4 regions of the Sporosarcina soli genome follow, and region 4 is predicted to be linked to each of the others. Evidence: riboswitches for the same ligand, from Rfam matches in the RefSeq annotation. Region 4 holds a riboswitch; each other region holds the start of a gene.

Evidence for each region. Region 4 has a riboswitch for thiamine pyrophosphate ahead of thiT (energy-coupled thiamine transporter ThiT). Riboswitches for the same ligand answer to the same signal wherever they lie in the genome.
Region 1: another riboswitch for thiamine pyrophosphate. It lies ahead of tenA (thiaminase II); the one in region 4 lies ahead of thiT (energy-coupled thiamine transporter ThiT).
Region 2: another riboswitch for thiamine pyrophosphate. It lies ahead of ACFPRA_RS18055 (thiamine phosphate synthase); the one in region 4 lies ahead of thiT (energy-coupled thiamine transporter ThiT).
Region 3: another riboswitch for thiamine pyrophosphate. It lies ahead of thiM (hydroxyethylthiazole kinase); the one in region 4 lies ahead of thiT (energy-coupled thiamine transporter ThiT).

The regions. Positions count from the first base shown of each region.
Region 1 is NZ_JBHSNO010000008.1:221,361-229,505, reverse strand. Features, by position in the region: gene ACFPRA_RS16345 (electron transfer flavoprotein subunit beta/FixA family protein) at 1-560, shown strand, start outside; gene ACFPRA_RS16340 (electron transfer flavoprotein subunit alpha/FixB family protein) at 639-1,616, shown strand; gene ACFPRA_RS16335 (hypothetical protein) at 1,844-2,002, opposite strand; gene ACFPRA_RS16330 (ABC transporter substrate-binding protein) at 2,085-3,065, opposite strand; gene ACFPRA_RS16325 (ABC transporter permease) at 3,062-3,802, opposite strand; gene ACFPRA_RS16320 (ABC transporter ATP-binding protein) at 3,799-4,548, opposite strand; gene tenA (thiaminase II) at 4,535-5,227, opposite strand; TPP riboswitch at 5,390-5,492, opposite strand; gene ACFPRA_RS16310 (exonuclease SbcCD subunit D) at 5,641-6,798, shown strand; gene ACFPRA_RS16305 (AAA family ATPase) at 6,795-8,145, shown strand, end outside.
Region 2 is NZ_JBHSNO010000009.1:87,507-95,651, reverse strand. Features, by position in the region: gene ACFPRA_RS18075 (zinc-dependent alcohol dehydrogenase) at 1-299, shown strand, start outside; gene ACFPRA_RS18070 (superoxide dismutase family protein) at 346-900, opposite strand; gene ACFPRA_RS18065 (phosphoribosylaminoimidazolesuccinocarboxamide synthase) at 1,030-1,713, opposite strand; gene ACFPRA_RS18060 (YebC/PmpR family DNA-binding transcriptional regulator) at 2,035-2,754, shown strand; TPP riboswitch at 2,812-2,920, shown strand; gene ACFPRA_RS18055 (thiamine phosphate synthase) at 3,005-3,610, shown strand; gene thiO (glycine oxidase ThiO) at 3,594-4,682, shown strand; gene thiS (sulfur carrier protein ThiS) at 4,645-4,851, shown strand; gene ACFPRA_RS18040 (thiazole synthase) at 4,848-5,621, shown strand; gene ACFPRA_RS18035 (ThiF family adenylyltransferase) at 5,618-6,634, shown strand; gene ACFPRA_RS18030 (hypothetical protein) at 6,794-7,336, opposite strand; gene ACFPRA_RS18025 (DUF4184 family protein) at 7,326-8,084, opposite strand.
Region 3 is NZ_JBHSNO010000007.1:216,455-224,599, reverse strand. Features, by position in the region: gene ACFPRA_RS14735 (Cof-type HAD-IIB family hydrolase) at 1-74, shown strand, start outside; gene ACFPRA_RS14730 (hypothetical protein) at 193-753, opposite strand; gene ACFPRA_RS14725 (Alp7A family actin-like protein) at 764-1,945, opposite strand; TPP riboswitch at 2,780-2,882, shown strand; gene thiM (hydroxyethylthiazole kinase) at 3,125-3,943, shown strand; gene thiW (energy coupling factor transporter S component ThiW) at 3,940-4,437, shown strand; gene ACFPRA_RS14710 (alpha/beta hydrolase) at 4,485-5,324, opposite strand; gene ahpC (alkyl hydroperoxide reductase subunit C) at 5,950-6,519, shown strand; gene ahpF (alkyl hydroperoxide reductase subunit F) at 6,679-8,145, shown strand, end outside.
Region 4 is NZ_JBHSNO010000022.1:30,621-38,765, forward strand. Features, by position in the region: gene motA (flagellar motor stator protein MotA) at 1-43, opposite strand, end outside; gene ACFPRA_RS23910 (aminopeptidase) at 228-1,460, shown strand; gene ACFPRA_RS23915 (beta-class carbonic anhydrase) at 1,792-2,370, shown strand; gene ACFPRA_RS23920 (GNAT family N-acetyltransferase) at 2,589-3,134, opposite strand; gene ACFPRA_RS23925 (hypothetical protein) at 3,166-3,321, opposite strand; gene ACFPRA_RS23930 (tryptophan-rich sensory protein) at 3,464-4,198, shown strand; gene thiT (energy-coupled thiamine transporter ThiT) at 4,234-4,791, opposite strand; TPP riboswitch at 4,898-4,999, opposite strand; gene ACFPRA_RS23940 (magnetosome magnetite crystal formation protein family) at 5,103-5,450, shown strand; gene ACFPRA_RS23945 (hypothetical protein) at 5,515-5,631, shown strand; gene map (type I methionyl aminopeptidase) at 5,738-6,484, shown strand; gene ACFPRA_RS23955 (DEAD/DEAH box helicase) at 6,621-7,763, opposite strand; gene ACFPRA_RS23960 (amidase family protein) at 8,080-8,145, opposite strand, start outside.

The DNA of each region.
Region 1 (8,145 bases), on a different contig from region 4:
CACTTGCTATGGGGGCCGATCAAGCGGTGCTTATCAATGTGGAAGACGACGTGGACGAAGTGGATGAATTCACAGCGGCAATGCTCCTAGCGTCATACTTGGTAGAGCAAAAAGTAGATCTTATTTTAGCAGGTAATGTAGCAATCGACGGCGGTTCTGGACAAATTGGTCCGCGTGTAGCGGAATTGCTCGGCATAAATTATGTGACGACGATTACGAATCTTGAAATTGACGGAACATCCGCGAAAATTATTCGTGATGTCGAAGGGGATTCCGAGACGATTGAAACGTCCTTGCCGCTTTTAGTGACAGCGCAACAGGGCCTCAACGAACCGCGTTACCCTTCGCTTCCAGGTATTATGAAAGCGAAGAAAAAGCCGTTGGAAAAACTTGAATTCGATGATCTCGACTTGGACGAGAACGATGTGGTGGCGAAAACGGAAATAGTCGACGTGTATTTACCACCTCAAAAAGCTGCGGGACGTCTGTTGGAAGGCGATCCGACCGATCAAGTTCGGGAACTTGTGAATTTACTGCATACGGACACAAAAGTAATCTAATAGGGTGCGCGTACCCATAAATATTTAGGTTCCGAATATGTTGAATGGGACCGAATCGAGTCGTTGGAGGGATTAGGTATGCCAAAAAAAGTAGTGGTGCTTGGGGAAGCACGCGAAGGAGCATTGCGAAATGTCTCATTTGAGGCAATTGCTGCCGCAAAAAAGATAGCGAATGGCGGGGAAGTTGTAGGGGTATTGCTTGGTGAAGACGTCCAGTCATTGGCGGATGAAATGATTCATCATGGAGCTGATCGTGTACTGATTGTACAACACCCACATTTGAAATATTATACCCCGGATGGGTTCGGACAGGCATTCATGGCGGTTTATGAGCAGGAACAGCCGGAAGCCGTTGTCTTTGGACATACGGCACTTGGGAAAGACTTATCACCGAAAATCGCAAGTAAACTCGGGACAGGTTTAATCTCCGATGTGACGGGCATCGAAGGTGAAAGCGACGATACAGTGTTTATCCGTCCAATTTATTCAGGCAAGGCATTTGAGAAGGTGAAAAACAAGGACGGGCTGTTATTTTTGACCGTGCGTCCAAACAATATTGAGCCACTGGAGCCGGATACAAGTCGTACAGGTGATATCGTAGCGGTCTCCATTGTCATTGACAGTTTGCGTTCTATCATTTCGGAAGTCATTCAGAAGACATCAGAAGGTGTTGACTTATCAGAAGCGAAAGTTGTCGTAGCAGGAGGACGTGGTGTGAAAAGCACGGAAGGCTTCCAGCAATTGCAAAAACTCGCGAATCTATTAGGAGGAGCAGTAGGCGCTTCCCGTGGTGCATGTGATGCTGATTATTGCGATTACTCCTTACAAATTGGCCAAACGGGAAAGGTCGTCACACCAGATCTATACATTGCGGTAGGGATATCCGGAGCCATCCAGCATATGGCGGGCATGTCCAACTCTAAAATCATTGTCGCCATCAATAAGGATCCAGAAGCCAATATTTTCAAAGTAGCTGACTATGGGATTGTTGGAGATTTATTTGAAATCGTTCCGTTATTAGTAGAAGAAATTGAAAGGCTTAAAGTAGGGGTTTAGGGCTTCTCTTGGTATTAGCGTACTATTTAGCAGTGAACATTATACTTTAAGTATCGCGTGATTAGCTAAGGGGTGTGCTAAAAAGCAAAAACTCATGTTTAAGAACATATAAATATTTTCTGTCATCCTTAACTTTCTGTGCAGTAGAAAGTAAGGATGACAGTTTTTTTCTTTAGCAAATGTTTTTATAATGAAAGTAATATGTTAGCTCCAGGCAACCGAATGGATTATCCTCGCTTCCTTTTATTCCTTTTGCCATTAATATTGAGGAATTCACTTTCTTCCGCAAATTCCACTTCTTCATTTTTCGGTGCTGTATCATATTTCGGCATGACATTTCGCTGGTTACCCTTATCTTTATTACGATTTTTGTTATCTTCCGACATTGCACAGTCCTCCCTTTTGTAAAATCCTTTGTTAGTATGTTCAAATGGAGGTTGATTATTCGGAATAAAAATCGAACATTGCTCACTGCATATTGATAAATATTCCCTCAAGATCCGCTTCTTTTTTCAATAAACCCGTTTCCTTCATCCAATCCGCAGTCACCTTCCACGTTTCTTCGTTCTGTTCGCCAAAATTTCCGGGTGAAATCATTTTCGGAAGAAGAACAGCAAGCGATTCTTTTTCCACTTCTTCAATAAGCGGGAAATTGGCTTCGTCTTGGTGTTTCAGCAAGATGGACAATGCTTCATCTGGATCTTTTTCCATATCGGCAAATGCTTTTCCGGCGGCACGCCAAAATGCTTCGATGTTCTCCTGATCTTTTTTCCATGTGTCATCACTCGTCACGACAACAAGTTCGTAAAACGATGGTACACCGTAGTCTGTCGGATCGATGTAGCCTGTAGGGAATCCTTCATATTCCAGCAACGGCACTTCGTGATTGATATATGCCCCGATGACGGCATCTGCTTTCTTTGTTATTAATGAAGAATTTAATTCAAATCCGACATCGACCATTTTTACTTTATTGAAATCAGCGTCGTCTGCCTCCATTATTGTTTCAAGCATTGCTTCATTCAATGGAATTCCAGAATAGCCAATTGTTTTTCCTTCTAAATCTTTTGGCCTTTCAATCCCGCTCTCTTTTAGAAAAGCGATATGATTTAATGGTGATCGGACAATGACGCCGACCGATTTAACACCGATATCTTGTTCGGATTTTGCAATGATGACATCTGGCTGATAGGTGATGCCCATCGTCACTTTTCCAGCGGCGGCAAGATTGATCGGGTCAGTGGGATTTGCGGGGAACTGAATATCCAGTTCAATCCCTTCTTCTTCAAAATAGCCTTTCTCCTGTGCGACATACAAGAAGCTATGTACGGCATTTGGATACCAATCGAGCATAATGCTCACTTTTTCCGTATTTGTTTCATCTTGATTGCAAGCGCTCAGCAATAGAATAATTACAGCACTTGCTAATAATAATGAAATCTTCTTCAATTTATATTCCTCCGTTTTACGAGACGTTTTTCAATAAAAGTTACACAGACAAACAAAACAATTCCGACAACAGTCAAGACGAAAATAGGTGCGAAAACGGCTGCTCCGTCAAATTGCGTCATCATGCGGCGGCTGAAATATCCGAGTCCGGCTTGCGCACCGAGCCATTCCCCGATGGCAGCCCCGATCACGCTCAATGTCACAGCCACTTTCAAACCGGAAAAGAAATGGGGGAGGGCGGTAGGAATCGAATACTTCAAGAAAATATCCTTTTTCGTTGCACCCATCGTTAACAACAGTTCCTCCGTTTCTTTCTTACCGGATGCTAATCCGTCAAATGTATTGACGGTAATCGGGAAAAAAGTGATCAGTACCGCAACAGCCACCTTACTCCAAATTGTGTAGCCGAACCATAGCACGAAAATCGGTGCCAATGCAATGACAGGAATCATTTGGGAGGCGATCAGAATCGGATAGAGTGCTTTTCGTACCGAAGGATTGGAAAACATCCAAACAGCGATTGCCGTACCTGAAACAATTGAGATGGCGAGCCCGATGATGATGGTCAGTAAAGTGACGGGCAAATGATTGATAATCAGTACTTCTTTTAATTCCCAAAGCTTGATAGCAATTTGAATTGGTGAAGGAAGGATGAATGCTTGATTGGCCAGTCGTGCTCCGATTTCCCACACACTGAGAAATAGAAGGACAATGAGCAGAGAAGATGCGTTTTTCATTGCATCACCTCTTCCCGTAATGCACACAGCAATTGTTCTTTCAATTGAAGAATCTCCGGATTATGTAAATCATTCCGTGAACGAGGTCTTCCCAGTGGCACTTCGATTTCTTCAAAAGATGTGACAGGTTTATTCCGCAACATGAAAATGCGGTCTGATAAGAACAGTGCTTCTTCTACATCATGTGTAATGAAGAGCACGGTGGCCGTCCGCTTTTCCCACCGTTCGATCAACCACTCTTGCATCGCTAGTTTTGTAATAGCATCGAGCGCAGAAAAAGGTTCGTCCAATAAGAGGAGCGGATTGCCGGAGAGGACAGCGCGCAAAAAAGCGACGCGCTGTTTCATCCCACCGGATAATTCCTCCGGATAGTTGTTTTCCGTTCCGGCAAGGCCGAACTCTTGCAATAGAGGCATGATCTGTTCATGGGCACTCTTTTTCTTCATCCCGGCAATTTCAAGTGGTAAACAGGCATTTTCCAATACAGTACGCCAAGGCAATAGAAGATCTTGTTGCGGCATATAACCGACCTTGCCGAGGCGCTGCCCGTTCAGATTGCCGTCCAGTGTAATGGTTCCTGTTGACGGTTCGTCCAATCCTGTAACGAGGCGGAAAATCGTGCTTTTCCCCGATCCACTTCTCCCGACAATCGAAATGAATTCGCCTGGGCGGATTTTGAAAGATAGCTGATCTAAGATGTTGTCATTCGATCCATAACCGAATGTTACTTTGTCAAACGCTAACATTGACGGTTTCAGCTCCAGGCCACATCTGTTTGGTATTCGCCATATCCCAGAACATATATTCAAAACGAGTCGTATTGAGGAAAATCTCTTCTAGCTTCAGCAATTCATGTTCCGGTTTGCCTTCCGCCGCTTTGTCCATCAGTTCGATACACCAACCGGCGAGTTCCCCAAATTCTTCTGAGGAGTACATACGCACCCAATCCCCATATAATGGATGATCAGCAGCTCCTGGAATGGCATTGAGCTCCTTGCCGATCTCCCAATAGCTCCATGCACAAGGAAGCAATGCGGCAATGACTTCAGCGGTTGTGCCATTTTGACAGACATGCAACATGTAGTGCGTATAAGCAAGAACGATAGGAGAAGGCTTTGCCGTTTCAAGTTCTTGTTCGGAAATACCAAATCGCTTCACGTAGCTTCGGTGAAGGGCCATCTCCGTGTTCAATGTACCGTCGAGGAGCGAAGCGAACTTGCCCATCGTTTCCAAATCGTCCGCTTTGACTGCCCCGATCGCAAACACTTTCGAGTAATCAATTAAATACAGATAATCTTGTACCATGTAAAATCGGAATTTATCCGGATCGAGCGTCCCATCGCCAATTCCTTGTACAAATGGATGACTATGATTCTGTCTCCAGATTGGTAACGTCTTTTCAAGCAAGCGATCAGTAAATTTCATTTTTCCAACACTCCCTTAAATTATTGAAACCAATCCATTCCATCCGCTTTGGCAATCATCGAAGGCTCTCACTTTATCTTCAAAATAAAGCGAAAAACCCACTCATGAAGAAGGAGTGGGTTGTAGACAGCGTGCTCATACCGAGAGACAGAACGGCAGAATTCATTGTCAGCACCTCTTCCTTACGCTGGTATTAACCAGTTCAAGTTATAAGGGTTAAGGCAATGCCTCTCTCAGCTCTGTTTGAGCACCCCTAGCGGTGGAGCGTATGCAATTGGATTCGCCCCCATTATAGGCATAGTTGAAATGGAAGGTCAACCTTTATTGTTGAAATAGTAAGAAAGGAATGTATGTTTCCTTTTTCGGACTTTGTCCTGTAAAATGAAGAAAAGAAGTGCAAAGGGGAGAGGACATTGAAGTTTTTTCATACAGCGGATTGGCATTTAGGCAAGCTGGTACAAGGGGTTTACATGACCGATGACCAGCGCCATGTGTTGGATCAATTCGTCGAAGCAATCAAAGAAGAAAGGCCGGATGCAGTCGTCATTGCGGGTGATTTGTATGATCGGGCAGTCCCTCCAACGGAAGCGGTTGCGCTATTGGATGACGTGCTTGAGAGAATCACTATTGAATTGAAGACGCCTGTCTTGGCTGTCAGTGGCAACCATGATAGTCCTGGTCGTCTACATTTCGGAAGCGGATTGATGCGCGCGAACGGCTATCATATTGCGGGCCAGATGACGCAAGTGATCGAACCGGTTGTGTTGGCGGATGATCACGGCGAAGTCCATTTTCATCTTGTCCCATTTGCGGATCCTTCCATTGTCAAATACCTACAGGATGACGAGACGATTGCCAATCATAACGACGCGATGAAAAAAGTAATCGAGGGCATTGAGCAAAACATGGCGAAGCGTGCACGACATGTGTTTGTCGGCCATGCATTTGTGACACCACATGGGGAAAGTGAAGCGAATACGAGTGATTCAGAACGACCATTGGCGATTGGCGGGGCGGAATATGTTTCGGCTCATCTGTTTGAACCGTTTCATTACACAGCACTCGGCCATTTGCACCAAGCGCATTATGTGTTGAATGAAACGATCCGTTTTGCGGGTTCACCCTTGAAATATTCCATTTCGGAAGAACATCATCAAAAAGGATTTTTGGTCGTGGAATTGGATGCTGACGGGCAAGTCAGTGTGGAAAAGCGTACATTGAACCCTCAGCATGATATGCGCACTGTCGAAGGAACGATGGAAGAAATTCTGTTACAGCCGATCAGTGAAGATTATGTCTTTGTCAAATTGCTTGATGAGACACCGGTTTTATTCCCGATGGAGAAAATACGGTCGGTCTATCCGAATGCCATGCATGTCGAGCGGAAGATGACGCTACCGAAAGGGCGTTTGGAAAGTGAAGGGCAAATCAGACATGAAAAACAAGATGACATTGCTCTTTTCAAAGCGTTTTACGAAGAGGTGAAAGGGGAGGCAGCCGATGAAGAGACGGAAGGGCTATTCGTGGGAGTGCTCCACGAAGTGATGCAGAAGGGAGGATTTGGCTCATGAGACCGATTCAGTTGACAATGACGGCATTTGGACCGTATAAAGGGACGGAAACGATCGATTTTAGGGAGTTGAAAGAGAATCGGTTGTTTGTTATTTCGGGAGCTACTGGCGCTGGAAAAACGACGATTTTCGATGGAATCTGCTTTGCGTTGTACGGACAAGCAAGCGGTGAAGATCGGACAGATATCAAGGCGATGCGCAGCGATTTTGCGGACGATGCCGTTCAAACGACGGTAGAATTGACATTTATGATCCATCAGCGGACATATCGCATTATGCGACAAATTCCCTACATAAAAAAAGGAAATAAATCCGAAACGGCCGGCCGTTGTACGTTTCATGAATTGACAGCGGAAGGGGAAGTACCTTGTGTCGATCGGCAAATCGTCTCCGAAATTAACAAGAAAGTGGAAGAACTCATCGGTTTTACGCAAGCGCAATTCAGCCAAATCGTCATGTTGCCGCAAGGGGAATTCCGGAAGTTCCTCACATCGGATACCGAAAACAAAGAGACGATCATGCGAAAGATCTTCAAAACGGAGCCTTATCGTGAGCTCGTAGAAAGACTGAAAGTAAAGAAAGACGAAGCTCAATTGGACCTGTCGAATGAGATGCAACTGAGCGAAGGACATATCCAACAAATTCTATCGTTACTCCCGGAACGTGAGTCATCGATTTTCGAAGTGTTGGATCAAGAACATTATAATGTCCAGCAAGTTGTCCTTGGTTTGGAGGAAGAACATTCCTTTTATGAAAGGAAGACAGTCGCTGATAAAAAAAGTACGGATGATGTCTATGTGCAACAGTTAAACATGCAAGAAAGCTATCATACCGCTAAAACGATCAATGAACGGTTAACTGAATTACATGAAAAAGAACGTGCGCTACAGGAATTATCGACAAAATTGCCGCTGCTCAAAAGAAAAGAACAACAATTGGCGGATGCGGACCGGGCTGTCACCATCGGAGAAATCGAAAGACAGTTTACTGCGTTGCAAGAAGAGATGATTGTGAAGGACAGTGAATTAAAAAACGCTACGGTTGCCCTCCAAATGGCGACTGAACAGATGGAGGCGGCAAAACATCGTTACCTCGTGGAGGAAGGGAAACAGGAAGAACGTGAGAAAGTGACAGAAAGCCTGATCCGCCTTCATGATCATCTGCCTGCTGTTTCGGGTTTGGCTGCGAAAGAAGCCGATCTTGAAAGGTTGAAACATGAGGTAAAACAATTGGAACAACAACTTCTTGTAGCAGAGAAAAAAGCGGAAGACGAAGCCGTCAAATCGACAGCATTCATAACAGAGATGGAGCAGATCGAAACGAGACTCGGTTCATATGACGAGCATC
Region 2 (8,145 bases), on a different contig from region 4:
CCATCCATATTGCCCAAGACGCGGTGCGAAAATTTGGAACGGTCCAGTTAACAGGCGTTTACGGTTCACTTTACAACATGTTCCCACTCGGCAATCTGTGGGAGCGCAACATTACGCTGAAAATGGGACAAGCGCCCGTCATCCATTACATGCCCATGCTGTTTGACAAAATCACAAAAGGTGAATTCGACCCGACGGAAATCATCTCCCATGTTGTGCCGCTCGAAGAAGCAGCAATCGCCTACCAACGCTTTCATGATCATGAAGATGAATGTATCAAGGTGATCCTTAAACCGTAAGCAGATAAACCGGTCCTTGTTGCATGGACCGGTATTTGCGTTTTATTCACTTGCGTGTAATGGCTGCACAAGCGATGCGGGCACCTGAATTGCCCGCCGGATCGGTTTTGTAGTCATCTTCCTTTTCATGGATGACAAGTGCACTGCCGTCTTGATCGAGAATGGAATTTTCGGCAGTCGTTTTCAATGTAAGTTCAGCTGTGGTCACTTTCACGGAAACTTTACCGTCCTCACCCACTTCAATATTCGGCAGATCCCCTAAATGGAACCCTTTTGGATTATCAAAGCCATGCTCTTTACTCGTTGGATTGAAATGTGCTCCTGCCGATGTAAAATCCGGAGGTGTGCACACTCCAGTTTCATGGATATGTAGCCCATGCACGCCAGCAGGAATATTTTCAGCCTGAATGCTAATCGTCAAACCATCTCCCGCCTCTACAAAACTGGCTTCACCAATTTCTTCGCCCTTCGTATTCACAATCGGTGCGACTACCGATTTGACGTTCTCTCCACTTACCGGCAACGCCTTCCCTTTATTCGCGCAGCCTCCCACAACGAGCAACGCTAACAAGCTCATAGCCAATATGGTATTATGCTTCAATTTGCATCCTCCTCTTCTGCCAGCAGGATGCCCATTCTGTGATAAATTAAGTCTGGAAACTTATTCCTCCACGTAGTAAAACAAAACCCACTAGCCATTCCATTTTCGGAATGAATAGCGGGTTTTCATTTACGCTAGTACCAATTTTTCAAGATCCATCGGCGGGATATACGTACCATCTTTGTATACGCGCATATTGCCACCAGAAATTTCGTCAATTAGCATGACATCCCCCGTAGCACCGTCACGGCCGAATTCAAGTTTGATGTCGTACAGTTCAAGACCTTTTACTGCAAGCTCTTCTTTCACTACATCAGAAATTTGTTTCGTCAACGCTTCAAGCGTATCGTATTCCTCTTTTGTCAAGATGCCGAGTTGCGCAAGCCCGTCCTTCGAAATTGGCGGGTCCTTTCGATCATCATCTTTCAGCGTCACTTCAACAAATGCATCCAACGGTTGTCCCTCTTCGCAATAGGCACCATATCTGCGCAAGAAACTGCCGACTGCACGGTATCTGCAAATAACTTCCAAGCCTTTGCCGAACATTGTCGCGGCTTTCACTTCCATTGACACCTCGTCGATATTTGCATCGACATAATGCGTTGGAATCCCTTTCTCCGCTAGCTTCACAAAGAAATACTTCGTCATACGCAGACCTGACTTTCCTGCCCCCTCGATCGTCAAACCGACCGTATTGGCACCTGGATCGAAAACGCCATCTTCGCCCGTCACATCATCTTTAAATTTTAATAGCACATTGCCGCCTTCTAATTTGTATACATCTTTCGTCTTGCCTTGATAAATAAGTTCCATGTCCACGTTTCCTTTCCGTAAGAAAATGGATTACTTTTTTATTATAAGCCAATTTCACATGTGAATCAATTTCATAATTCCCTTTTTCAACGCAAAAGACGAACTATTATATCGTTACTAACATCATCATTCGTAAATATGGCATTCTATTTTCGCTGATTGGAGTGAAATTCAACTTTGTTCGGATTTCGTTACTTGTTTCTTTAGTAACCGAAATCATCCGTCCCCCATTTTTTTGAAGTTTTCACTCGTCATCCGGCGATTTGCTGTTGTATAATTATTGAAGTAATACTAACCGTGAGCGAAAGAGAGTGGTCCCCTATGGGTCGTAAATGGAATAACATCAAGGAAAAGAAAGCCTCAAAGGATGCAAATACAAGCCGGATTTACGCAAAGTTCGGTCGTGAAATTTATGTGGCTGCAAGACAAGGCGAGCCCGATCCTGAGTTAAATCAAGCCCTTAAAATCGTTGTGGAGCGCGCCAAAACATATAGTGTACCAAAAGCCATCATTGATCGTGCCATCGAAAAAGCAAAAGGCGGAGCGGATGAAAACTTCGACGAACTGCGGTATGAAGGCTTCGGTCCCAATGGTTCAATGGTCATTGTCGATACATTGACCAACAATGTGAACCGTACCGCTTCGGAAGTGCGGGCAGCCTTCGGGAAAAATGGCGGCAATATGGGGGTCAGCGGATCCGTTTCCTATATGTTCGACGCCACGGCGGTTTTTGCTCTGGAAGGCAAAACAGCCGATGAAGTACTGGAATTATTAATGGATGCGGATATCGAAGTACGGGATATTTTAGAAGAAGAGGGAGCGGTCATCGTCTATGCCGAGCCCGACCAATTCCACGCTGTACAAGAAGCGTTTAAAAGTGTCGGAATCACAGAATTCACTGTTGCCGAGCTGACGATGCTTGCACAAAATGATGTCCAACTCGATCCCGATGCACAAGCACAATTCGAAAAAATGATCGATGCACTCGATGATTTGGAAGATGTGCAACAAGTTTACCATAACGTCGATTCGGACGATTGATTGCTACAATTCAGAAAACATGTTATGCTAAGGACAGATTGATAATTTCATAATCAATTCGACCATTAGGGGAATCCTTTTAAAGGACTGAGAGACGAGTGTTACTCCGATACCCTTATTACCTGAACAGGTTCGTACCTGCGGAGGGAAGTGGCGCGTCTATGTTTATTTAACTGCATACTTATGCGTAAATGACAGACCACTTTCCATACCTGGGAAGTGGTCTTTTTGTGTGGAAAGGAGGGCTTTGATGCGGTTGATTGCCGTCACAAACAACCAGATGACAGCAGAACGACTGATTGACACGCTGTTGGCTATCGAATCATCCATCGATGCGGTCATTCTACGGGAGAAATCGAAAACCGATGCGGAAGTGATTAATTTGATCGAACAGTTAAAAGAATCTAGATTTGACGCATCCAAAATCATTGTCCATGGACGAGCGGATATCGCCGCCATGACCGGGATGGACAAAGTGCAGCTACCCGGACATGGAGCACCCCTCCCCCTTGTCAAACAGCAATTTCCCGCGTTGTCGTTCGGGCGATCCGTCCACTCCTTCGAGGAAGCGGAAGCCGCCTATACAGCTGGGGCTGAGTGGCTACTTTATGGACATGTATTTGCAACGGACTCAAAAGAAGGTTTGCCTCCACGCGGGACGGAAGAGCTTTTTCAAATCGTCGAGTCACAGCCCATTCCCGTTTATGCGATTGGCGGGATCCAACCTAAACACCTCCCGGCATTGAAGCAAGCTGGCGTGGCAGGCGTCGCCGTCATGTCTTCGATTTTCGGGCATGACAATCCTCGAAAAGCAGCGGACGGTTATCGGGAGGTGCAAAATGTCACGAGAGGTTGATGTCATCGTAATTGGTGGCGGGATCATCGGGTGCAGTATCGCTTATTACACGGCAAAAGCAGGGTTATCCGTTCACCTTCTAGAGCAAGGTTCCATCGCCCAAGGTACAACGCAGGCGGCTGCAGGCATGCTTGGTGCTCACTCCGAATACTTGAACGAAACATTCTATTCATTTGCACAGGAAAGTCAGGCGCTCTATCGAGAATTCCGCAATCATTCCGGAATCGACTTCGGTTATACGACAGGCGGGATCTTGCAATTGGCCTGGACTGAAGAAGAACGGCTGGCCTTATCACGCTGGCACGAGGCCACTCATCTGTCACCCGAACAAGTTTGTAAACGGATGCCTGACATTGTTCCATCTCCATTCGGTGCCTCCATTTTCGAGGTTGACGTCCATGTCCATCCGGAGAAGACCGCCTTCGCGTTTTGGGCGGCTGCGGAAAAACTCGGCGCCACCCTATCGGAACATGTTCACGTAACAAAAGTGGAGACGGTTGATGCAGGTTATCGAATAGCCGATTGGAACGCAAAACATGTTGTCATCGCGGGTGGTGCGGCGAGTGCCGAGCTACTGCCGGGACTGCAAATGACGACTGTGAAAGGACAATGTATGCAACTCGATGCGATGGGAATCGACTTGCCCTATACGTTATTCCATCAAGGTTGCTATGTTGTGCCGCGCTTGGATGGCACGCTTGTTGTCGGAGCGACCATGGAGCCTGATGAAACAGATTTACAGACGAACGTCGCAGGAAATTTAGCGTTGAATGCTATTGCGGAACGTTTCGTCCCGGGACTTTCCCGCTTCCCTGTTCTGAAACGTTGGGCAGGTCTCCGTCCGAAAACGGTCGATGAGCTGCCTTATATCGGGCATATACCCGAGAAAGAAAATATGTATGTGGCTGCAGGTCATTTTCGCAACGGGATTTTATTAGCGCCGGCAACGGCTTGTATGATCAGGGATTTGATTGTAGGTAATGAAGTGCATAAAGAACGGATTGAGGCATTCGATCCGAAAAGGGGGATTTTTCATGGAGCGAACTATCGAACTGAACGGCAACCGGTTTGACGTACCCGCGGAAGTCGGAAATGTGCAGGAATTGCTTAGTCATCTGGAACTGGCTGAGCGGATCGTCATTGTGGAAATGAACAGGGATATTCTCGCGAAAGACGCATACGACAAACCCATCAATGACCGGGATCAAATTGAAATTATTCACTTTGTAGGAGGCGGATAACCATGTTGAAAATTGGAGATAAAACGTTCAATTCGCGATTATTGTTAGGAACAGGGAAATACCCATCGTTTGAAGTGCAAAAAGAAGCAGTACGCGTATCAGAATCCGAAATTTTGACATTTGCGGTACGGCGGATGAATATTTTCGAACCGTCGCAACCGAACTTCCTCGAACAGCTTGACCTTTCGAAATACACATTGCTGCCCAATACAGCCGGCGCAAAAACAGCAGAAGAAGCGGTGCGCATCGCGAAATTGGCAAAAGCATCCGGCCTTTGCGATATGGTGAAAGTGGAAATTATCGGTTGCGATCGTTCCCTGCTTCCTGACCCGGTGGAAACGTTAAGGGCGACGGAAATGCTATTGGATGAAGGCTTTATCGTTCTACCTTATACATCCGATGATGTCGTGCTCGCACGCAAGCTTTGTGAATTGGGCGTCCATGCTATCATGCCGGGTGCTTCCCCGATCGGTTCGGGACGCGGCATTTTGAATCCGCTCAATTTATCGTTCATCATTGAGCAATCGGAAGTACCGGTCATTATTGATGCAGGAATCGGCTCGCCAAAAGATGCTGCTTATGCGATGGAACTCGGCGCGGACGGGGTTTTATTGAACACGGCAGTTTCCGAAGCCGGGGATCCAGTGAAAATGGCACGGGCGATGAAACTTGCAATCGAGGCAGGAAGACTGGGCTATGAATCTGGGCGCATGCCTGAACGGGATTACGCCGTGGCGAGCAGCCCGATGGAAGGACTTGTGCCAAATTGAGTAGCAAATATTCACGGCAGGAACTGTTCGCCCCGATTGGCGAAGCAGGACAAAAACGGATCCGTGAGGCGAGCGTTTTCGTCTTGGGTGCAGGAGCGCTCGGTTCCTCCGGTGCTGAAATGCTTGTCCGCGCGGGGGTCGGTCGCGTTACCATCGTCGATCGGGATATTATTGAATGGACAAATCTGCATCGGCAACAGCTCTATACGGAACAAGACGTCGTCGACCAATTGCCAAAAGCGGTGGCAGCAGAGAAACGGTTGCGCGCCATTAACGGGGATGTCGATGTAACGGGAATTGTCGCCGATGTGACGCCTCAAAATATCCTTGATTTGCTGAGTAGACATGATGTTGTTTTGGATGCGACCGACAATATCGAAACGAGATTGCTCGCCAATGACGCAGCGTTGAAGCTGGGCATCCCTTTTTTCATGGGCGCCTGTGTCGGCAGTTATGGGCTGACATTTCCGATCGGTATTCAGGAAGGCCAACCATGCCTCCATTGCTTGTTGGAAACATTGCCCTCGCAAACAATGACATGCGATACCGTCGGCGTCATCAGCCCAATCGTCGTCACGACGGCTGCCCGGCAAGTGGCGGATGTGTTGAAATATTTGACCGGGACGCAATTTAATCCGAAACTTGAATCCACTGACTTGTGGACAGGAGATCGCGCTTCAATTGGCGTTGCAAGCATGAAAAAAGCCGGCTGCCCGAGCTGTTCGGATAACGCGGTGTATCCATTCCTTTCAACACGTGAATCAATGCGGACAGCGGTGCTTTGCGGTCGCGAAACCGTCCAGTTATCATTTCCGGAGAGTCGAAAGTTTGAGCTTGTCTCTTTCGCAGATTCCATTCAAGGAACCGTCTCAAAACTAATCCATAACCCACATCTCGTCGCTTGTGAATACAATGGACACCGGATCGTCCTGTTCCGCGATGGGCGAATGCTGGTGCATGGCACGAAAGATGTGGTAGCAGCGAAGAAGATTGCGGCAGGGTTGCTGGGCTAGATATATCAGCGCTTGGTGAGTGGTTATCGGCGTTCGTCGAGCATTTATCGGCGCTCAGCAACGTATTATCAGCGCTAATCCACAATTTATCAGCGAATCAAGACTTTACTACTATCACAAAAGGAGAATCCAACCACGCTGGATTCTCCCTCTTCAGCTTCAATCATCATTGCCGATCCGGTTTCCTTCTTCATCATAATAAACATAGTCAAACCGATAGCTTTTTTCATTTGTTCCTGGTATTTCCACCCACGCTACATCCATTGTGTGCGGAGTTATTTCTGTTTCCAGCACTTCGCCATTCACATGTACCTGGATTTTCGCTACTTCGTTATCCCCATTTGCGACGAAAAGCATCACCGGAGCGTCATCTTCCCCCCTGATTCTATTAACCATAAATTGCGCAAGAGATACTCCACCACTTTTTTCTACATACACCCATCGATAATTCCCTATTGAATTTTTTATAAAGTGGGCATATGCAGGCGTATTATCGTAGAGAAAACTGACAACCCGATGTTCCTCTATATCTTTTATTTCCACTAGTTCAATGATCGCAGTTAAATCTTTATCACCTTCTACCTTCCGAATCACCTTGACAATGGATTCCTCATCGTTGCCATAAAGCGTCCGAGGGATAGTAAAATAGAGGATCGCTCCCACAACAAGAAGAACAATGATCAGTACTTTCTTATTCTTCAACAGCTTCACCGCAATCTTTAAGATGTTTTTTATAGAATAATGAAACGACTAATAAACTTAGCAAAAAAGAGTCTATGATTCTGACGACAGCTATACCGTAATTTAAAATAGGGATATAGTCTATCATATACCAAAAACATACAATTACTGCTATTAAAAGAAAAAGCGAGGTCCAAAACCTCAGTTTACGTTGAGTGGACTCTGTTGTATTTTTTTGTCTATACAGTAACGCCCTGACATACAAGTAACCAACTATCAAAGCGATTCCCACTACCGTGCTGCCATGTTGCAAAAACTTATATAAAGGTATGTCAAACCCATAGATGTTATAAGTGTTGGTAAATAATGCAGGAAATCTCAGAACCATATATCCATTGATATGTGTAAAAGAATCCCACACTACATGTGTAAGCATGCCAAACAATGCGGAATAAATAAAAACGACTACCTTCAACTGATTACTAGATTCTACCCTATTTGTAGAAGCATCTTGTAGAAAAACGGGCAAGTGATTAAATAATGTTTGATGGACAAAGGAATGATAAATAAAATAAATGACAGCAACTAAAGGTAGATTAAAATATACAAATCCTGCAAAGGTATGCCCGATTTCCCCCATAGGGCGACCTCTTAAAAAGTATTCAAAATCAGGAGCCATACTCCCTAAAACCATGGCGGAAAAATTTATATATTTGTGTTTTCTGGAGAGTGGCAATATGGCTGCCGGATGTGCAAAAGTTAATGGCATTGTTGTGATCTCCTATATGTTTTCCAAGACTGATGTTGTATAAAAAAAGAAACCCATTCCT
Region 3 (8,145 bases), on a different contig from region 4:
CCAAATATATCACAACAAATGTCAGCGAAGATGGGATTTTAAACGGTTTAAAAATGGTCGGCTTGCTTGACTAACAGCATGGCAGTGGCATACAGATTGCCACTGCCATGCTTTTTTCGTCTAAACAAAAAAGTCTGTGCAATCCCCCGCAAAAGTTGACCTTTCACGACAGTTCTTTGCACAGACACCGCTTCATTTATTCATTTGAGCCAGAAAATCCGCTAAAGGATCCGTTTCTTCTTCCACCTCAACAGATGCTTCTGTCATCGCCACCTGATCCCAATCAAAATTGTCCAAGTCATCGCCATCGTCGATAACAGTACTCGGCAATGGATTGTCCGGTATTGCCGGTATTGCGGTTTCATCTAACGCCGCAGTCGTCTCCTGCTGCACATAAAGAGCTGCATCGACATCGATGGCGTTACTGTTCAATGAGGCGTAGAGTGCCGCTGTACGGACTGGATCGGCAATCAGCTGATAGACGATGCTCCCTAAAAGCGCTTCAGAATGCTCATGCCGCAACCAATCACGTTGGGCTTTCGTTAAGCCTTTCGGTAATGGAATCGTAATGGCTTCCCGCTGCTTGATAAGGGAATCATTCACCCCTTCAATGACAAACTGGGCGATCTTACTGGAAAAATTCCTTCTTTCCACTTCTTTTAGCTTCTGCAATTGCTTTAATGTATGGTCAGATGTATCGGAAGGCAGCCGGAATGTAATCGGCTGCCCCCTTTTCAAACCAGTTTCACTCATGGTTCATCACCTATTTTGTTTTCGCTAACTTTTCTTCTTCCCTCGGCTTCACCGGCTGGCTTTTTCGAGCAAAATCGGAAATCAGTTTGTAATATGCGTTGGCCATCATCCAAACGCTCTCTTTTTCATCCTCGAAGAAATCGATATTATAGCCATCCAAACTGTTATTCAACGTCTTCAGATAGTCTTTCAATACGATGGAACCTCCGCCGATGAAATAGCAGATTTCCGTTTGCGAGTTTCTTTGCCAAATGTTGCGCAAATGACGATACTGCTTTTTCGCCAAGTCTAACAGGATCCGATCGACGATGTCATGCACGCTTGTCCGGCTTCCCCGCACCATAATATGATTACGGTCATTTTTCTTCGTAATGATATCGACCACATCAGAACGGCTATCTAGCTCAACACCATGACGCGCGTAAATCTCTTCACGAATCTTATCCAGAGACTCTGAAACACCTAAATTGAAGCCTTGTGCCTTATCGTCATCCACTTTACGGTTTTTAATAACCGCCACATCCGTCGATAATCCCCCGATATCTTGGATCAGAATCCGTTTGTCAATCAGCTCTTTATTGATGATATTCAAGTTATTGTCCATTACAAGATTGATAAATGCCGCGAACCCTTCCGGATACACTTTTACTTCATCGAATTTCAGATTCACTTTCAATCCTTGGTATTTAGGAGTCACTAAAAATTCGACTTGGTGGACCGAACCGAGTAGTTGGGAACGATAGCCTACGTCCTTCCCTTCCTTCACTTCTCTTAGCGGAAGGCCTGTCCCAAGCGTATATGTCGCCTCAATTACATTATTATTACGTTTAAAAACACTTTTGTTTTCTTCACGGGCTGCATCCAATGCCAAAGCAGCAAACAACATCACAAGTGTCTGATCTTCCTCAGATTTGTTACTTCCCGGGTCCAACTCCGTAGAATTCCCGCTCTTTGTCGCCAATTTCCCAACACGGTAAATGGCATTGTTGTCATGTAGTGTAGGAGAGTGCAAACGGATATGGATACCTTCTGTAGGGTCTTGATTGTCCAATTCCTCAATACCGATAATCGGACGATCTGCAACATCCTGCGCAATCACATTCGGGATATTGAGTTCCGTTTCCAACTTTCCAAAAATAGCTTTCAATGAATCGTTTCCTACGTCAATTGCTGCAATTCTAGATTCCGTCAATCCAATCACCCTTCCCTTAATCTTTCTTTCCACTAAAATGGTACTGGAGTTTTCTAGACAAATCAATACTATCCCTTCATTTATCACACAACTGTAATGTTGTGTGCGCAGGCGTAAACATGTATACATTTCCGTATACCCATATAAATAAAGGATGTGTACTTATTTGTATACTTGTAAACGTAATTGTTTACTAATGTATACAATTACGTTTACAACACTACTATGTTTGTATACATCGATTTCAATAGTAAAATTTCGTTTTTGACGGCAAGCACAACTTCCTCTTCTTGCCTATTGTTGCGGGGAGCTTTTTCTCTTTATTTAGACGGAACTACAATAGATACTCCCTCTAAAGGTCGTAAATCAATAACGCCTCGGCGTTATTGCGTCCGGATTTTGAATTGAGCTTGCTCAATTCACTCCTTTCAAAATCCGTGACATCCGCCGGAGGCTTGGGCCAACAGGATGTTGGTCACTCAGGCGTTGCCAATCAAACAGCGAAGGGTTTGATTTGCCGTATTTCTGCGGTTTTTTGCAGAAATTAAGGCACGTTCATTCAGGGCGCGGCGACCTTAGCCTGAGTTCCTCTATTCAGCCGGGGTTTGAACCCCCACTGAATGGAATGCATTTCTAGCATTCATCCCACCACTTATAGAAGTGCGGGACTTCTGCTGAAGCAAGTTAAATTCCCCACGTATCGGATAAGTCGATCAAGCCCCAATTCAGGAAATATGTGCCCGTCATATTAAATGTAGGAGATTGTACCTCTCCTTCCTTTGCGCACGTTGAGCCGTTCGTCATATTATGTTATTGTTAATTTAAAATAGAAGGATCTACCGCTAGGGGAGTCTTGTGAAAGACTGAGACGCATTTATGCGGACCCTTGGAACCTGATCTGGGTCAAACCAGCGTAGGGAAGTGGAAACGCTTGAACAATGATTACCGCCGCTTCCAATTCTGCAATGAGGGAGCGGCTTTTGCATATTCATCCGCCAGTTATGAGGCTGGGCATTGGCTTGCACCCTGCCCTATTTGCTTACACTTGTGCAGGTTTTGATTGCATTTGCAAAGTGTTTACTTGCATTTATTGTCGATTGCTTGCATTACAGGCCTTTAGAACCCGACAAATCCAAATTCTTCATTGAAAAGAAACCGTATGCTAAAGGAGGATACACTATGACAACTTTGATACAGAAACTGCGTGAGGAACGCCCGCTTATTCATTGTATAACGAATATTGTCGTCGCCAATTTCCAAGCGAACGGCTTGCTGGCTCTCGGGGCCTCCCCCGTTATGGCAGACGCGATAGAAGAAGCTGCCGAAATCGCAGCCGTCTCATCCTGTACCGTATTGAATACCGGAACGCTGAAAAAGGACACGGTAACATCAATGTTATTGGCGGGGAAAAGTGCCAATCAACAAGGAATTCCTGTCGTCCTAGACCCGGTTGGCGCGGGCGCAACTGCTTTCCGGAAAGAGGCCATTTTAAGGATTTTAAAGGAAGTGGATGTGATGCTCATCCGTTGCAACGCAGGGGAACTGGCTGCCATTGCCGGAGTCGACTGGCGTTTCAAAGGCGTCGATGCAGGAGAGGGCGAAGCGGATATTACTGCCCTTGCAGAGGAAGTTGCTCGCACGCATAACTGTGTCGTTGCAGTCACCGGTCCTTGGGATATTGTAGCGGATCAGCATGGAACGAGTTGCGTGACAGGTGGGCATCCGCTTATGTCCCATCTGACAGGTGCAGGTTGTCTTCTCAGCGCCGTCGCTGGCGCTTTCTTGGCTGTGGCAGAAGAAGATCCATTCAACGCCGTAACCACTGCATTGGCCTTTTACAAGAAAGCCGGGGAAAAAGCTGCAGAGCATGCTTCAGGTCCAGGCGATTTTAAAATTCATTTCCTGAATGCCCTTTATGCATTGGAGGAAGACGTTATTCAAGATTGTCAATTCATTCGACAACCTCAAGGGAATGACAAGGGGATGACGTTGTCATGAACACACGAAAGATGGTCATCATGACCATGTTCGTCGCCATCGCGGTTGCCGGCTCGACATTCGTTTACTTTCCGGCCGGCATTGCACGAGCCTACCCGATCCAACATGCCGTCAATGTCATCGCCGCGATCATGCTTGGACCCGTTCCGGCCGTTATGATCGCTTTCTTAACCGGTCTTGTCCGCATACTGACAGGCACAGGTTCTTTGCTTGCATTTCCAGGAGGTATGATCGGCGCCTTTCTTGCGGGCGTCTTCTATAAGTATTTCAGAAAGACATGGCTGGCAGCTGTCGGGGAAGTCATCGGAACAGGCGTCATCGCCTCCCTACTCGCTGTCCCCTATGCCAAACTATTGATGGGGACGGCATTCACGGCTTTCTTTTTCGTCCCTCCCTTTCTCGTCTCCAGTGTCAGCGGCGCCATTTTAGGCTTGGTGCTCGTTGCGCGATTACAGCGAACACAGATTGGTAGTCGGCTAAGACGGGAAATATAAAAGGAGGCAATCACAAAATGATTGCCTCCCCAGTCTGTTGACAAACGCTAATTAATCATCCGATCAAGAAAAAGTTCCACTTTTTCCAGATAGGCGTCACCCGCTATAGCAAAAGATTCACCGTGGTTCGCATCGGGAACGAGATAGAGTTCCGCATGACTAGCGGTTTGCTGAAACAACTCCTCCGCCATCTCCGTCGGAACGAATGTATCACCTTCCCCATGAATATAGAGTATCGGGACATCCGTCTTCTCCACTTCTGTCATTGCACTAGCTTCCCTGAAGGAATAACCGGCTCTAATTTTCGTCAACAAACTCGTGCTATCCAGCAAAGGAAATGCCGGTAAGTGAAACATCCGATTCATTTGATACGTAAACAACTGGTAAACCGACTGATACGGACTATCCGCAATGATGGCCTGCACCTGAGAAGGAAGCTCTTCTTCCCCACTAGCCATCAGGACGGTTGCCGCTCCCATCGATAACCCATGGTAAACCACTTTCGTATCCCGTCCGAGTTTCTTCACCAATAAATATGTCCAATCGATCAAGTCAAGCCGATCTGGCCAGCCAAAACCGTAATAATTTCCCTCGCTTTTTCCATGCCCCCGTGCATCAGGCATGAAAATATCGTAGCCTAATTCATTATGATAATGCTGTCCGTATAACCCCATTTGCTTGCCATTCCCTAAATAGCCATGTGTCAGGATGACCAATTTATCGGTCGGCTGGGAGGCTGGCAAATAGTAACCGGACAGTTTCAGTCCATCGCGTGATGTTAATGTAAGGTGCTCAAAGGGCTGATCCTTTACCCACTCGATCCAATCCCCGTTCAAATACAGCTCCATCGACTGATCCGAAACTTCTAAATCAGCGTTATTCTGCAAGAAATCTTTCGGGCCACGCTTGACCGCCAAACCATAGAAAAAAAAGCTGCCGGCAATTTGGCTGACGATGAAAACCGCAATAAAAAGGAGCAGGATCTTCTTCCAATTGATTCGAATCGCTCTCCATCTCCTTTAATTTCTCGATCATTGGGCATGCATGATGCCTATTTCCATTATAGTAGGAAAACGAGCGAAAATGAATGCTATCTTGACGATTAGAAGACTAGGAATTTTTCCCTTCATTTATTGAATAAAGAAGTACCCGGTCGGAAATCATTCCGATCAGGTACTTCTTTTGTATTGGCATAACATTACTTTTAAATGAAAAATCATAATAGCTTTTATATTCAGAAATTACTGTACGGTTGAGAAAGGATAAAAGTAATTGAGAAAAAGTACTTACCAATATTCATTTTTATCAGCTTTGAAAACGTTTAGTTAATGTTTAGTTTAAATTGAAGCGTTACTCTTGACATTTTTAGAGCTTTATACAATAATGAATATTGAATTAGAATTATTATAGTTAACCAATAATAAAAAATATATGGTTGTTTGAGGTTTGCCTTAATCGCTCAAACTAACGACTATAAGTTCTAAAAAACATACTTTGGGAGGAAATTAAATCATGTCTTTAATCGGAAAAGAAATTCTACCATTCAAAGCATCAGCTTATAATAGCGGTAGCGGAGAGTTCATCGACGTTACAGAAGAAAACCTAAAAGGTCAATGGAGCGTTGTGTGCTTCTACCCTGCAGACTTCACATTCGTTTGCCCAACTGAACTCGAAGACCTTCAAAACCAATATGCAACGCTAAAAGAACTAGGCGTTGAAGTATATTCTGTTTCTACAGACACTCACTTCACACACAAAGCTTGGCACGATCACTCAGAAGCGATCAGCAAGCTAGAATACATCATGATCGGTGACCCTTCACAACAAATTTCACGCAACTTCGACGTTCTAGACGAAGAAGCAGGTCTTGCAGATCGCGGTACGTTCATCATCGATCCAGACGGCGTTGTACAAGCAGTAGAAATCAATGCGGGCGGTATCGGCCGTGATGCAAGCATCCTCGTAGGTAAAATCAAAGCAGCTCAATACGTGCGCAACAACCCAGGCGAAGTATGCCCAGCTAAATGGGAAGAAGGCGCTGAAACACTTAAACCAAGCCTTGACCTTGTAGGTAAAATCTAATAATCCGAATTTAAGTGGACGAGTTGGCGGGGCATGTCCCCGCTAACTTTTCAAACTTCGGCGGATGCTCCAGATTTTGAATCTAAGGAAGGCTATTCAAGATCTGGCGCGTACACGCCGAGGTGTGTTTGGCGAAGTACTATATGTTAAGGAGAGATAATCTTGTTAGATGCAACGATAAAAGCACAACTCGCCCAGTATCTAGAAATGATGGAAGGCGATGTATTACTTAAAGTAAGCACAGGTTCAGATAAAGTTTCCAAAGAAATACTAGGTCTTGTAGAGGAATTAGCAACGATGTCCTCCCGTATCAAAGTCGAGCATACACAACTCGAAAGAACGCCGAGCTTCAGTGTCAACCGCGTCGGTGAAGACACGGGCGTAACGTTTGCAGGTGTTCCGCTTGGCCATGAATTCACGTCTCTAGTGCTAGCACTCTTGCAAGTGAGTGGTAGAGCCCCAAAAGTCGAGCAAAAATTGATCGACCAAGTGAAAGCTATTCAAGAAGAACTTCGCTTTGAATCTTACATTAGCCTCAGCTGTCAAAACTGTCCAGAAGTTGTACAGGCGTTGAATTTGATGAGCATTCTGAATCCGAATATCACGCATACGATGATCGACGGCGCTGCCTTCAAAGAAGAGGTAGAAAGCAAGCAAGTCATGGCTGTACCAACTGTTTTCTTGAATGGTAAATCATTCAGTAGCGGACGTGCAACACTGGAAGAAATCCTTGCGAAGCTAGGCAGTGCACCAGACGCTTCAGAATTTGCTAATAAAGAGCCCTACGATGTGCTTGTTGTCGGCGGCGGTCCAGCAGCTGCAAGTGCGGCGATCTACGCGGCGCGTAAAGGTGTTCGTACGGGCATTGTTGCTGAACGTTTCGGCGGTCAGATTTTAGACACGGCTTCTATCGAAAACTTCATCAGTGTCAAGCATACGGAAGGTCCGCAGCTTGCAGCAAGTCTAGAAGAACACGTGAAAGAGTACAATGTAGATATCATGAATTTACAACGTGCTACACGTTTAGAGAAAAAAGACTTCGTCGAAATCGAACTTGAAAACGGCGCAGTACTAAAAAGTAAAACAGTCATCCTCGCTACAGGCGCACGCTGGCGCAATGTCGGAGTACCGGGCGAAGCTGAATTTAAAAATAAAGGCGTAGCGTATTGTACGCATTGTGACGGTCCATTATTTGAAGGAAAAGACGTGGCTGTTATCGGCGGCGGTAACTCCGGTATCGAAGCGGCGATTGACCTTGCAGGCATTGCCAACCATGTAACAGTTCTAGAATTCATGCCAGAACTCAAAGCGGACTCTGTCCTACAAGAGCGTGTCCATAGCCTGCCGAACGTCAATGTCCTGAAAAATGTTCAAACAAAAGAAATTACGGGTGTTGATAGCGTAAACGGCATCACATATGTAGACCGTGAGAGCGGTACAGAACATCATGTTGAACTGTCAGGTACTTTTGTTCAGATTGGCCTTGTACCGAACACGGATTGGTTAGGCGATACAATTGAACGTAATCGTTTCGGTGAGATTGTCGTAAATAATCGCGGCGAAACAAACATCCCTGGCGTATTCGCTGCGGGAGACTGTACGACAAGTCCGTATAACCAAATCATT
Region 4 (8,145 bases):
CGACAAACCCAAGAACAAGCCCGAACACTGTTGATAAATCCATAGGTTGAACCTCCAAATATTCCATACTTCTTCTTATTTCGGCATTTATCTCAAATTCTTTAGATGCTCCATCTGAATAAACTGCTGTTATTTTTCAAATTAGGCATATCCCTAATCGGTTCTACATTGCACCCATGGAGCTTAAATTGTTACTATGAAGAGGATTAGGAAAGGAGCAATGCTTTATGTCCACTTTCGAACAACAATTGGCTCATTATGCAGACCTTGCAGTACAAGTCGGGGTGAATATTCAACCGAACCAATACCTTTATATCAGCGCATCTACTGAAACGACGGAGTTTGTCCGTCTCGTTGTGGAAAAAGCGTATGATGCCGGTGCACGTCAAGTATTTGTCGATTGGAACGATGATGCCGTAACCCGGATCCGCTATGAAAAAGCCCCATCGGATTCATTTGCCGAATTTCCAGAATGGAAAGTGATGGAGCGTGAACAGCTGGCGGAAAAAGGTGCGGCTTTCATGAGCATTATTTCTCAAAGTCCCGACCTGTTAAAAGGAGTGGAGTCGTCACGGATTAGCGACTTCCAAAAAGCATCCGGCCAAGCGCTTGATAAATATCGCCAATATGTTCAATCCGATAAAATCAGCTGGACTGTCATTGCCGCTCCATCTGAAGCATGGGCCGCGAAAGTGTTCCCTGAACTTCCAGTTGAAGAGCGTATACCGGCTCTTTGGAACGCCATTTTCCAATCGGTCCGTGCAGATCAGGAAAACCCTGTACAAGAATGGATTGAGCATGACAACCGTTTGCATGAAAAAGTCGATTATTTAAATCAAAAACGTTATCGCAAACTCCATTACACGGCTCCTGGTACCGATCTTACGATTGAATTACCCGAAGGGCACTTATGGTGTGGTGCGGGGAGTGTCAACGAAAAAGGACATGCATTTATGGCGAATATGCCAACCGAAGAAGTGTTTACCGTACCTTTGAAAACAGGTGTCGATGGAGTCGTCTCCAGCACGAAACCGTTAAGCTACGGCGGGAATATCATCGATCACTTTACAATTACCTTCCAAGAAGGACGTGTCATTGATGTATCTGCCGAACAAGGGGAAGAAGTGTTGAAACAGTTGATTGATACGGATGAAGGGGCAAAATATTTAGGCGAAGTCGCGCTCGTACCACATACGTCACCGATTTCCCAATCAGGACTACTGTTCTACAATACGCTTTTTGACGAAAACGCCTCCAATCATCTTGCTCTTGGGAGTGCTTATGCATTTTGCATCGAAGGCGGGAAAACGATGTCTCGTGAGGAATTGGAACAACGTGGGCTCAATCAAAGTATTACACATGTCGACTTCATGATCGGTTCCGCCGAAATGGATATTGACGGTATACTGGATGACGGTTCTACAGAACCAATCTTCCGTAATGGCAACTGGGCATTCTAAGATATGTCACATTTGATAAAAACATTTCAAGTTCCTCTTAAATAATGAGATGGGATGCTGTATAATAGAGACAGTGTCAAACAACCATTGGAGAGAGGGGTCTTAAACATGGGCTTAATGTTTTCGACAGTCATTGGATATACAGTTTGCCTTGGTTTGGTAGGCGGATTTATCATGCATTACCTAGCAAAAGCTCTTCCTACTGCCGACTCGGTAAGAATTGATCCAAAACCAGAGAATAAGTTCTAAGAGTTGCCGACTGGCAACTCTTTTCTTTTTCCTTATTTTCCTGTATGATAAGTGGAAATTATTTGATGACAGGAGAGAGTCTATGACAATCTTATCTGAAATTCTTACGTTCAATGAAAACTTTGTACACGAAAAAGAGTATGAACAATATGCGACAACCAAATTTCCTAATAAGCGTATCGTCATCATAACGTGTATGGATACGAGATTGACCGAGTTATTGCCTAAAGCGATGAATTTGAAAAATGGGGATGCCAAAATTATTAAAAGTGCCGGAGCAGTTGTGACGCATCCTTTCGGCGGGATCATGAGAAGTATCCTTATCGCAATTTATGAACTCCAAGCTGACGAGGTATATATTGTCGGCCATCACGATTGTGGGATGAGTTCAATCGACACGGAGTCGATCATTGGAAAAATGGTGGAGCGCGGAATTGATAAGAGCCTGTTTAAAACGCTAAAATATTCCGGAGTAGATATGAGACAATGGCTTCATGGTTTTAACGATGTCACAAAAAGTGTCAAAGCGAGTGTCGATGCAGTTCGAAATCACCCGTTAATGGATCAAAACGTACCGATTCATGGTCTGGTCGTACACCCGGATACTGGAAAACTGGATGTCATTGTCGATGGCTATGTAAATGAGGAAATAATGCAATGACATATTTCCCGGGAAATAGACAAACGAAAAGCGTAGGGCGCCGCTTAGATGCGACAAGCGCTGGAAGACTTGAAGATAAAGGCGTTCTTTGCCTTTATCAGCAAGTCTGAAGCGACTCGAGCGTCTGGCGCCCGAAGTCTAGACAGAAGCCTATTCTCCTTTCATAGGAACCGGCTTCTTATTTTTGCAGTGAGTTTCCGCCATGCGGCCTTACCCTTTCAATATTCATCCTCCAACATGGTGTAGAGATAATGATCTTCCCACACACCATTGATGTACAATAATTTCCGCAATAATCCTTCTTGAGTATAACCGGCTTTCTCCAGCACTTTTACCGATCCCGTATTGCGCGGTGAGACATAGGCCTCTACTCTATGTAAGGACACTTTTTCAATCGCGAACTTCGTAACGAGGCGAACCACTTCTGTCGCCAGTCCCCTTCCTATTTCCCGTTCGTCAATCGAATACCCGATAAATCCACTCGAAAAAGGCAATCTTTTAATGCTGTAAAGTGAAATATGTCCGATTAGCCGGCTTGTGGCGGAATCAAAAACACCAAAATTATATTCCCGCCGATCCCTCATTTGATAGAGCGATTCCCTGATTTTTTCCCTTTGAACGGCTACGGTGAAATAACTATTTTCGTGTCGCGGTTCGAAAATAGACCAATATTCTTTATTAGCAATTAGCATTTCCGTAAAGATTGTCGCATCATCTTCTGTTAAGATGCGTAAATAACATGTTTGTCCTTCAAGCAAAATCAATGTCCATTCACCCTTTTTGCGCAATAAATTCTCACAGCTTCCCGATTACCATTCCATCATATCCTGCGATGTCCATCCAAGTAAAATCTTCCGCATCTTCGTGCCAACTGATCAGCCATGCAAGAAATACTCTTTGCCTAAGCATTTTAAATGTGCTGCACATCCCTTTTGGCACTCTCCTTTTCATAGTTCCAAATTTTCCAAAAACATGTATCCAGTATAGCATGAATATTCTACAGACGAAATATTGCAATTGTGACGGAAACTTCATATTTTCTTTCGCCTTCCTCATCTTTCCTCTGTATACTATTCAATAGGAGGATTTGAATATGTTTAGAATGATCATCATGACCCTTTCTCTCATTGCAGTCGTACTTATGAATGCAGTAGCAAATATACTGCCACTCAACGGTAAAACCACCGGTGAAATCGCTAACCAATTACCAGTCCTTTTCATCCCTGCTGGATATGTCTTTATCATTTGGGCTGTGATTTACGTATTACTCGCCTGCTGGTTATTTGGTTCTAATCGAAACCGCAACGATACCAATCGAGTGGTCCTCAATCTTAGAGGGATATTATTCAGCATCAGTTGCCTGTTCAATATCGCTTGGATTCTATTATGGCATTTCCGCTATTTCGATTGGACAATTATCATCATGATAAGTCTTCTGCTAACACTTCTTGCGCTTTACTTTACGTATCCGAAAAAAGATCAACAATTTTTGGGAAGATTACCGATCGCCGTCTACCTAGGATGGATTTTTGTGGCTACGATTGCGAACATCAGCTATGTCCTCACTTTGCATGAATGGTCTGGCTGGGGCTTAAGCGATCCGTTGTGGACAGTCCTTTATTTGACATTCGCAACCGCTATTGCACTCCACTTCCTTTACCATCATGCAGATATCGCCTTGAACCTTGTTTTCATGTGGACATTTATTGGTATTGCTGTAAAAAATGGAATAAATGAGTTATTTGTTTCATCCGCCGCCCTTTTCCTGACAGCTGTGATCGGAACCGGTTGCTTCCTCATAAGAAAAGCGAAAAACAAGCATCTATAAAAAAACGCCGTTCCTCCGAGGAGAACGGCGTTTTTTCATTTACGATCCAACAGACGTGGGGCCGATGTAAACAATATTGAGGCGACAACAGCTGATAAAATAATGGAAGGAACCATATAACTTCCGTTATACACAAGTGAATAAATCCATACAGGTTGCCCTTCTGGAGCGTAGGATCCGAAGAACACAATTCCGCCAATAAAATGGATTAAATAACGAAGTGCCCCACCAATCACTGTACCGATAACGATTGCAGTTACCATTGAGCCCTTTTGTCCTGTTTTCTTACTATACAGCAGCCAACCGAGTGTAACAGCCGCAACACCAACTAGCGTATAGGCAACAAAATAATCAAGGGCCGCTTGGATCGCATTGAATACATAGCCGCCCATTGCCAACTGTAACAGGCCGCTTACAAACCCTGTCAACATTCCACCAACCATCCCCCAGCGAAATGCCATGACGATAATCGGTAGCATCGACAGCGTAATCGATCCTCCCTGCGGCAACGAAAAGCCGATTTTATCAAGCACAAATGACACTGCACCTAAAATCGCCACTTCAAGTAATAGCTGAAGTTTTTGACGTTCCATATAAATTCCTCCCCACTATTAGCGGGGATGCGATAGAAGATAAGCGCGTTCCCGGACTTCCAGACAATAAAAAACGATCTCCCGGATAGAACGGGACATCGATTATGTCTGTTTCCATCCACATCCCTACGCAAGAATGATCTTACAGGTTCTAAGGGTCAGGACATCCCGTCCAATCTCAGCCAACTAGGCACCCCTTGTGGTTCCATTATTCAATTACAGTCCCATTGTATAAGACTGCCTCTATATAATCAAGATGAATAGTAGACGTTTAGTTTCCGATAGCGTCAGTGCCAACTGGAGGGATTATGATGACGAACCATAAACTATTAGCGGCCTTATGTTATTTCAGTGTCTTTTTTGCCCCTTTTTTACTTCCTGGGATTGTGTACTTCATTACCGACGATCGCGAAGTGAAACACCATGCAAAACGTTCGCTCGTGTCTCATCTCGTTCCTGTCATCCTGCTCATCGCCGGTTTCATCATCTATACCTTTTCCATGTTATCGATGTCATCCCCTATGGATGAATTGCTTCTGCACAATAACCGATTCAATTTTTGGCAATGGGCGCCCGTTCTATTTACGCTCATCTATGGCCTTCTTTTTCTAGTCATCGTTGTTTGGAATATCATTCAAGGTGTCAAACTAGTAAAATGAATGTTTACTACCGAAACTTACAGGGAAAAAAATCAATAAATGCTTGTCTTAGGAGAGGAATACAATGAAATTGGGTAAAGTAGTGAAAACAGCCATTAAATTAGCACCTATCGTTTATCCGATTGTCCGGAAAGTGATGGAGGAAAAAAAAGTAAGCAAAAAGACAGTTTCCCGAAAATGACAAAAAACCTGCAAACGCGCTAAAATGTTTGCAGGCTTTTTTTTGCCTTCATTATGATATAGTATGGTATGAAAAAGAATGAACGGAAGAAAGGATTTGTGCATTTATGATTGCAAAAACTGAGCAGGAAATCCAAGCTTTAAAAAAGATCGGTAAAATTGTTGCGGAAATTCGGGAAGCTTTGAAAGAGGCAACAGTCCCTGGAATTACAACGAAAGAAATCGATGAACTTGCCGGACGGCTTTTTGAGGAGAAAGATGCCGTTTCCGCTCCTATCGATCAATACGATTTTCCAGGCTATACATGCATTAGCGTTAACAATGAAGTAGCACACGGTATCCCGGGCTCCCGTGTCATCAAAGACGGCGATCTCGTGAACATTGACGTCTCCGGTTCACACGGCGGTTATTTTGCCGATACAGGCATTTCGTTCGTCGTTGGCACACCAGACCCTAAAAAACAGCAATTATGCGATGTCGCGAAAAGCGCATTTGATCGCGCCATGACTAAAGTGAAAGCCGGATCCAGCTTGAACCAAATCGGAAAAGCGGTCGAACGTGAAGCGAAAAGCCACGGACTCGCGGTCATTAAAAACTTAACGGGCCACGGAATTGGGACCTCTTTACACGAAGAGCCCCAGCATATTTTAAATTATTATGATGCTTGGGACAAAACGCTGTTAAAAGAAGGGATGGTCCTTGCTGTTGAGCCGTTCATCTCTGAAAAAGCAGAGCATATCATCGAATCCGGCGACGGTTGGACATTTATCACCCCGGATAATTCCCATGTTGCACAGATAGAACATACCATTATCGTGACAAAAGGCCAACCGATCATCTTGACGGAAATCTAATCGCTCGGTAAGAATCATCTTTCTTGAATGAGTTATTGGCGTTCGTTGATACTTTATTGGCGATTCATGACCTTACACCTATAAAAAAGACTACCCAGGAAATCCGAAGCATTTGGATTCCAGGATAGTCTTTTTCTTATTTTTTCTTATTTTTTCCGACCGTTTTTGAGTTTCCTTCCATTAGCTTGCCCTTATACCACATTTTTTGGATCGGTTTCATGCCCTTTGTCAGCTTGCGGTAATCGCGTTCTTCTGCATAGGACAATAAAGTGAGCACTTCACCGTCATTCCCCGCTCGTCCAGTTCTTCCTGAACGGTGTAAATACTGTTCGATTGTATGAGGCACGTCCACATGAATGACATGCGTCAACCCTTCGATATCGAGGCCACGAGCCGCTAAATCGGTAGCAATCAGAATTCGGGACTCCCCTTTGCGGAAGGCTTCCAACGTCTGTTGACGCTCAAACTTCTTCATGTCCGAATAAAGAACGGCTACCGGCGCTTCGTTATACTGCAATTTCATTTCCTTCATGCGAAGCTGATCGACGTTATTGATGAATGCTAATGCGCGAATCCCCTCCAAATGTGAAAGACCCCGTAGAAGATCTGTTTTATCCCGTACCTCTGTCTTCACATAAGAGTGGATCACTTTCCCGGATTTCGGTAACTCGTCCTGCGTCACCTGAATGCGAATCGGATCAATCATCAATCTTTTCGCAACAATTTCAATCTCATCCGTGATGGTAGCGGAAACGACCGTCACTTGTCTGTCTGGATTCGCTGCCTCTATCAAATTTTTGACGATGACTCGATGCTCGCGTGACAAGAGCTGATCGCCCTCATCCAGTACAACCTGTCGGATATCATGCATTTTTAATTTCTTCGACTTCACTAGCTCGGCAAGTCTCCCAGGAGTCCCAACAACAATGGTCGGCTTCTTTTTCAACCGTTCGATTTGCCGTTGCATATTAGCGCCGCCGATCAATTGCGTCACGGTGATGGACGTTCCTTCCACCCACTCACGAATCACATTGACGATCTGCATAGAAAGCTCTTGAGAAGGCGTCATAATGAGCGCTTGCGTCTGCATTTTATCCCCATCAACCAATTGTAAAATCGGCAAAACATAAGCTAAAGTCTTCCCAGAACCAGTCGGCGATTCCGCAACAATATCTTTTCCAGCCAACATTTCCGGAATCATCTTCGATTGAATCGGCATCTCCTGCTCGAATTTCCATTTATTTTTGAATACATCGTCCATCTTTTCCACAAAGGACATTGTCATCCCCACTTTCACTCAGTTGCCTCTATTTTAGCACAAGCCGCTTCTTTACACGTCATTTCAGACTAAACTGAATCAAATTGGATTAGGGGTTGAGCGCTTGGGGGTTGCTTTGAGCGCGGAGGGCAGCCTTTGAGCACTTGAATCACACTTTGAGCGCGAGGGGCAGCCTTTGATCACTTGGATAACGCTTTGAGCGCGAGGGGCTGGCTTTGAGCACTTAAAACACACTTTGAGCGCGAGCGACTGGCTTTGATTACTTGGAAAGCACTTTGAGCGCGAGAGATTATGAATCCCCTCGCGCGCGTAAAATTCAAGGTTTCTTTCTTGCTTTAACGTGTTGTTCGAATGCGTAGGCATAGCCGATTAACTGTGGCTC